DNA from 2 places in the Paenibacillus sp. FSL H8-0537 genome. Region 2 is predicted to be linked to the other one. Evidence: riboswitches for the same ligand, from Rfam matches in the RefSeq annotation. Region 2 holds a riboswitch; the other holds the start of a gene.
The links. Region 2 has a riboswitch for FMN ahead of ribD (bifunctional diaminohydroxyphosphoribosylaminopyrimidine deaminase/5-amino-6-(5-phosphoribosylamino)uracil reductase RibD). Riboswitches for the same ligand answer to the same signal wherever they lie in the genome.
Positions count from the first base shown of each region.

Region 1: it holds a riboswitch for FMN, as region 2 does, so the genes downstream of both, MHB80_RS07590 (DMT family transporter) here and ribD (bifunctional diaminohydroxyphosphoribosylaminopyrimidine deaminase/5-amino-6-(5-phosphoribosylamino)uracil reductase RibD) in region 2, are expected to answer to the same signal.

Region 1 covers NZ_CP150290.1:1,812,872-1,816,189, reverse strand. Annotated here, with positions in the region: gene MHB80_RS07595 (putative sporulation protein YtxC) at 1-365, opposite strand, end outside; gene MHB80_RS07590 (DMT family transporter) at 470-1,441, opposite strand; FMN riboswitch at 1,591-1,739, opposite strand; gene mqnC (cyclic dehypoxanthinyl futalosine synthase) at 2,020-3,156, opposite strand.
Region 2 covers NZ_CP150290.1:4,159,183-4,162,500, reverse strand. Annotated here, with positions in the region: gene lysA (diaminopimelate decarboxylase) at 1-813, shown strand, start outside; gene MHB80_RS17645 (peptidylprolyl isomerase) at 870-1,301, shown strand; FMN riboswitch at 1,554-1,764, shown strand; gene ribD (bifunctional diaminohydroxyphosphoribosylaminopyrimidine deaminase/5-amino-6-(5-phosphoribosylamino)uracil reductase RibD) at 1,918-3,024, shown strand; gene ribE (riboflavin synthase) at 3,040-3,318, shown strand, end outside.

The sequences.
Region 1 (3,318 bases), 2.3 Mb from region 2:
TCAGTATCCTGCATCAGCTGGCAGCAATATTTTTCGATAACAGAGACGTCAGCGGAATGGCCGCCCTGATATTTTTTCTTAATGATGCTGATGAGCATTTCCGATTCCAAATTGGTTACAACATATTCAGCGAGCGCTTTGGCAGCGCGGTGGTACAGTATTTCTCCATGCTCATTCAGTTGAAAATAAGGCGTTGCCGACTGGCACATAATGGTGCCCTCGGACTCCAAATCGAACTGCACCAACTGACTCTGGGGTGCTGCTTCAATATGTAAATCCTCATTCGTATATTGTGCCATTAAGGCCGCTAAGCCAGCTGCCGTTGATTGAAGCTTGGAAGGCAGCGTAACGGTAAACAGTTCCATAAACAAGCCAACCCCTTTCATTCCCCTCATACAGTATATGGCGCACGCAGCAGCGATATACGATGAAGACATTGGGAATGAAGGGGCTGTGAATAAGCCTCTATTTAAGCAGCAGCTTGTGGTTGCTGAGCTGCCTGTTCATTGCTGCTTCGGCTCATGAGCCATAGCGTCAGCCAGATAAGCAGGAAGCCGATAAGCTGCCCTAACGTCAGCGACTGGCCAAATACGAGCCAGTTAATCAATACGCCAACAGCAGGGAAGGAAAGCTCGGCAAGCGTCGCGTATACAGCTTTAGTTGAGGAAAGCCCTTTGTAATACAGCAGCATGCTGATTAATCCTGGGAAAAACGCTTGAAACAATAAATTTACGGCAATGAGCGACAGCTGACTGCCTTGTGCGTTCAGGCTCCATGCGTCGCCGCTTGCGAGCAAAATAACGCTTAGCAGCGGCAAAGCAAGCAGAAACCTAAGGGACGTCACAATGGAAAAGGATAATTTCTTTTGCAGCAAATATTTGCCCATGACGGTCGAACCGCCCCACAATGCCGCTGCGATGATCGAAAACAGGCAACTGAGCAAAGCAAGATCATGCAGGCCGACTAGCGGCGAGCCGAATCCGAAGGTCAACAAATACGTGCCTGCCAGCGCCGCCAGCAAAAAGACGAAAAACTTCTGTGGCAGCTTTTCCTTCAGCAAAACTCTGGCGAGCAATATGGCAAATAACGGCTGGAGCTTCTGAAGCAGCAGCACAGCATTGGCGCTGCCATGAGAAAAGGCAGCGGTGAATAATACGGTAGCTACTGCCGAGCCGCCCCAAGAAACAAATAGCAGCGCGCCAATGACACCAATCGACAGCTTGCCGACTAATGTACGGCGGAATTTAAACAATACAGGCACTGCGTAAAATGCGAGCAAAATATGCTCAATAAATACAATTTGCGCCGATGTGAAGCTTTTGAGCAATAAAATACGGAACAGCGGGTCAAGCCCCCAAAGTGTCGCCCCAAGCGCCACATACCATATACCGTTTATGCCCGCAATTCGTGATGTTCGCCAGCCCGCCTTCTCGCCAGCCAGCTCTAATGTGTTCTGCAATTCAAAAACCTCCTGAGAAAGTTTTGAATTGAACCTTCTTTTACTATGAAAAAGAAACAATGCCCTTGTCAGCTATCTGACAAGGGCATCATCAACAAACCTGTTAAATGATTGTCATTTAACAAGCTGGTTCTGATCTTCTCCCGTCCGGACTATACCGTCGGCTCTGGATTCTCACCAGATCAGTCCCGGCTGCAAGCAGCCAGGAGTCGCGGGCTCTGGATGCTCCGAACGCATCCTTACCGCCGGTAGGGAATTGCACCCTGCCCTGAAGATTCATATTCGATTAAATCGTATTGTAACACAGAAGATTACAGTTTGAATAGTCTATTTGTGTGGAAAATTGGCATTTGAAATAATATTTTATTTTTCCGATCTATTTTCTTGGATTTCGTCTACTCCTCGACAAAACTGCTAACCCATTTTCAGCTATATTTCGCTGCTTTAGAGGCAATAACAAAAACGCTCATCCCTACCTATCCTTTAACGGAAAAGATAGGAGACAAGCGTTATTATCTTTAATGATCAAAAACAGTTCCGAATTAGCCAGTCGCTACAGCCTAATTTTGCATCACAAAGTCCTGCTCAGCCTTATCGCTTTCATTGTACATCCGCAAAATTTCATAGCGCGTATTGCGCTGCGCCGGAACCTTGCCCGCTTCACGAATGAGCTGCAAAATCAGCTCAATGTTGACCTTGTGCGTCGTGCCCGCAGCGGACACCACATTTTCTTCAATCATCGTACTGCCGAAGTCGTTGCAGCCATAGGCCAGCGAAAGTTTACCCATATCAGGTCCCATCGTTACCCATGATGATTGCAGGTTGTCAATATTGTCGAGGAAAATACGGCTGACTGCCACAATTTTCAAATACTCCTCTGGCTTCGCTTTCTCCATCGGCATTCTTGTATTGTCCGGCTGGAACGGCCAGGAAATAAAGGCCGTAAACCCTTCGGAGTCGTAGCCATTCGCTTTACACTCGTCTTGAACGTCACGAATGCGCAGCAGGTGCAAGGCGCGCTCCTCCATCGTTTCTCCAAACCCATATACCATCGTGGCTGTCGTATTCATGCCATGACGATGAGCCGATTTCATAACGTCGATCCAGTCCGTGTAGGAGCCCTTTTTGCGGCTGATTTTACGGCGAGTACGATCATCAAGAATTTCCGCGCCGCCGCCCGGCAGTGAATCCAGTCCCGCTTCATGCAGCTGGCGAACAACCTCATCCAGCGACAAGCCTTCCGAAACTTCCTTCATCTTCTGAATTTCCGCTGGCGAGAAGGAGTGCATCGTAATGTCTGGGAAGCGCTGCTTGATTTCCTTCAGCAAGTCCGTGTAATAAGTAAAAGGCAAATCTGGATTCGTTCCGCCCTGCATCAAAATTTCCGTGCCATTCACATCAATCGTTTCTTGAATTTTGTTCATAATCGTCTCGTTATCGAGCACATAACCCTCTTTGGAGCCCGGGGCACGGTAAAAGGCGCAGAACCTGCAATAAACGTCGCACACATTCGTGTAGTTGACGTTTCTTCCCACAACGAATGTCGTTATAGGCTCGGGATGCTTGCGCAGCATAATTTCATTTGCAACTTTACCCATTTTCTCAATCTCGTCGGATTCGAACATAATAATACATTCTTCCAAGCTTATTCGCTCACCCCGCAGGGCCTTATCCAATATCTGGTCCAACGTTGCCATTACGCAAGACCTCCTTATCTATCGCTGTAGTTTTGATGTTGCGCTTTTTTTCACAAACTAATTAAGTATAAGCTAATTTTATCATACTAAGCACTAATTCGTCATCTTTCGTTTAAAGGCAATACAGCCGCCAAGGTGAAACGGCTTTCGCCGTCCTCTGAC
Region 2 (3,318 bases):
GATTCCAAGTTCGGCTTCGACTTGACGAATGGCGCGGCTAAACTGGCGATTAAGGAAGCGATGGAGCTGTCCAATCTGGATGTGCTTGGCGTTCATTCCCACATCGGCTCGCAAATTTTTGAAGTAGACGGCTTTAAGATGGCTGTTGAGAAAATGTCGGCGTTTGCAATTGAAATTCGCCAAGACCTTGGCTTGACGTTCCAGGTGATCAATCTTGGCGGCGGCTTCGGCATCCGTTATGTAGATGGAGATTCCCCGCTTCCAGTTGCTCAATACGTTGCAGCGATTACGGATACGCTCATTTCCAGCTTTACTGCAGCGGAATTCCCGCTTCCTGAAATTTGGGTTGAGCCGGGCCGCAGCATCGTTGGCGATGCAGGCACAACGCTTTATACAGTTGGAACTAGCAAGGAAATTCCAGGCGTGCGCAAATATATCGCTGTAGATGGCGGCATGATGGATAACCCGCGTCCGGCGCTTTATCAATCCGTTTATGAAGCGGTGCTTGCAAATCGTGCGAACGAGGCAAGCGAAGAGACGGTTACCGTAGCGGGCAAAGCCTGCGAAAGCGGCGACAAGCTCATTATTGATTTGGAATTGCCGAAAGCAAACAGCGGCGATCTGCTTGCAGTATTTTGCACAGGCGCTTATAATTATTCGATGGCGAGCAACTACAACCGTTTCCGCCGTCCAGCTGTCGTATTCGTAAAAGACGGCGTGTCTGATCTCGTCGTTCAGCGCGAATCTTTGGACAATATTGTCGGCAATGACTTGCTTCCGGCAAGACTTCGCAAAACAGCCCTTGCGAAATAAGGGTTAAATTTGGTAACGTAGTCTTATTCGGATATAGAAAGGTAGATGTTTAATAGATGGCAAAACAAGCGAAAATTACAATGGCAAACGGAGCAGAGGTTATTATTGACCTTTTTGATCAAGATGCGCCTAACACAGTTGCAAACTTTGAGAAGCTTGCAAACGATGGTTTTTATAATGGTTTGACTTTCCACCGCGTAATCCCGGGCTTCGTTGCTCAAGGCGGTTGTCCTACTGGAAATGGTACAGGCGGTCCTGGCTACACGATCAACTGTGAGATCAACCCAAACAAGCATGAGCGCGGTTCCCTTGCAATGGCACATGCTGGACGCAACACAGGCGGAAGCCAATTCTACATCGGCTATGCTCCACAGCCGCATCTGGATGGCGGACACACTGTATTTGGCAAAGTAGCTAAAGGCATGGAGCATGTTGACACGTTCCGCCAAGGCGAAAAAATGGAAAAAGTTGAAATTGTAACGGTTTAATCGTTTTGGGAAGGCCGCTTGTTTTTCCGATTGGTCGGGGGAACAAGCGGCCTTTTTTATAACAGGCTTGAACATCATGACTGCTAATTGAGAATCAGAATCGAAAACTCTTGCTTTTTCAATTTTGCGGTGGTAACATTTCATCAGAGTTACATTTTAAAAGTAAGTGACCATAAGAAAAAACGCCTGACGGCGTTCTTTCTATTTAAAAGCCATCGTTTGGCGAAACGTATAGACAAAAATAATACAGTGGCTTTCCTTCGGGGTCGGGTGAAAATCCCAACCGGCGGTGATCAGGAGGCTGTCTAAGCGCTTGGGATGTTGAAGCGACAGATGTGCTGCCTGTCAGTCCGTGACCCGTATACAATGAATTCAGAGCGTGTGAGCGCATGAACGGATTGTGTACGGCTGACCTGGTGCAATTCCGGGACCGACAGTACAGTCTGGATGGGAGAAGGAGACACTTTCAAGGCGTGATTTCATGCTTATTTGCTTGCACTTTTTTCGCTGGGCAATTAGGTCTGTTAAAATCGATTATTTGTGTACTTGAAAGCGGGTCTCTAAGATATACTCTCATCTCCGTTGGCTATGTTGCTAATGGAGGTTTTTTGCGTTCATGGATATTTTGAATGACAGTTATTATATGAGCTTAGCACTGGATATGGCAGAGAAGGCGGCTGGACAGACGGATATTAATCCAATCGTCGGCTGCGTCGTTGTAAAGGAAGGCCGAATTATCGGCATTGGTACGCATCTCAAGCGGGGAACCGGGCATGCTGAGGTGCATGCGCTGCAAATGGCGGGCGAAGAAGCGGAAGGCGCTACCGCGTATGTAACGCTGGAGCCGTGCAGCCATTTTGGCAAGACGCCGCCTTGCTGCGAGCGGCTTATTGATGCCAAGGTGGCAAGGGTAGTCGTTGCAACGACCGATCCGAACCCACAGGTAGCTGGGCGGGGGCTTGAACGGCTGAAGGAATGCGGCATTGAGGTTGAGGTGGGCCTTCTAGGGGAACGTTCCAACCAAATGAATGAAAAATTTAATAAATACATTACGACGAAGCTGCCGTTTGTCACCCTTAAGACAGCGAGCACGCTCGATGGCAAAATTGCTTCCCGCACCGGCGACAGCAGATGGGTAACGGGCAGTGCTGCAAGGGAGCAGGTGCATACGCTGCGCCATCAGCATATGGGTATCATGGTCGGTATCAGCACCGTTCTGGCAGACGATCCGCAGCTCACGACAAGAGCAGACGTACCGGCGCTGCATCCGGCGCGGATTGTCATCGACAGCAGCCTGAAGCTGCCGCTCACCGCGCGCGTGGTCACGGATCGGACAGCAAGAACGATCGTCATTGCGACTGAGCAGGCGGATGACGCCAAGGCGCAGGAGCTGCTGGCTGCTGGCGTCGAGCTCATTCGGGCAGGCTCCGGAGAGCAGGTTGATTTGCCGGAAGCGATGAGAAAGCTTGGCGAGCTGGTAATAGGGTCGATTTTGCTGGAAGGCGGAGGCAAGCTCAATGGCGCAATGCTAACAGCAGGACTCATCGATAAAATTATGATTTACATGGCTACCAAAATCATTGGCGGAGCAGCAGCTCCCGGCACCTTTGATTTTGAAGGCTTTGAAAAAATGGCGCAGGCTATTGAACTGGAGCGCACGCAGGTGGAGCAAGCGGGGACTGATATTTGCATAAGCGGCTACCCGGTCTACCGTCATGTTTAGAGAGGAGGGTTAGCCGTGTTTACGGGTCTGATTGAAGAAGTCGGCAAGCTGAAGCGGGTGGTCAAGCAGGGCGAGGCTATGGTAGTGACGATTGCCGCCTCCCGCGTCCTCGAAGGTGTGGCGCTGGGCGACAGCATAGCCGTAAACGGCGTTTGTCTGACGGTCATCTCCTTTACAGGCAGCACCTTTGACGCTGATGTAATGCCGGAGACATACCGGCGCTCCAATCTTCACCAGCTAAAGCCTGGTGAACAGGTCAATCTGGAGCGCGCGATGCTGGCTGGAGGGCGCTTT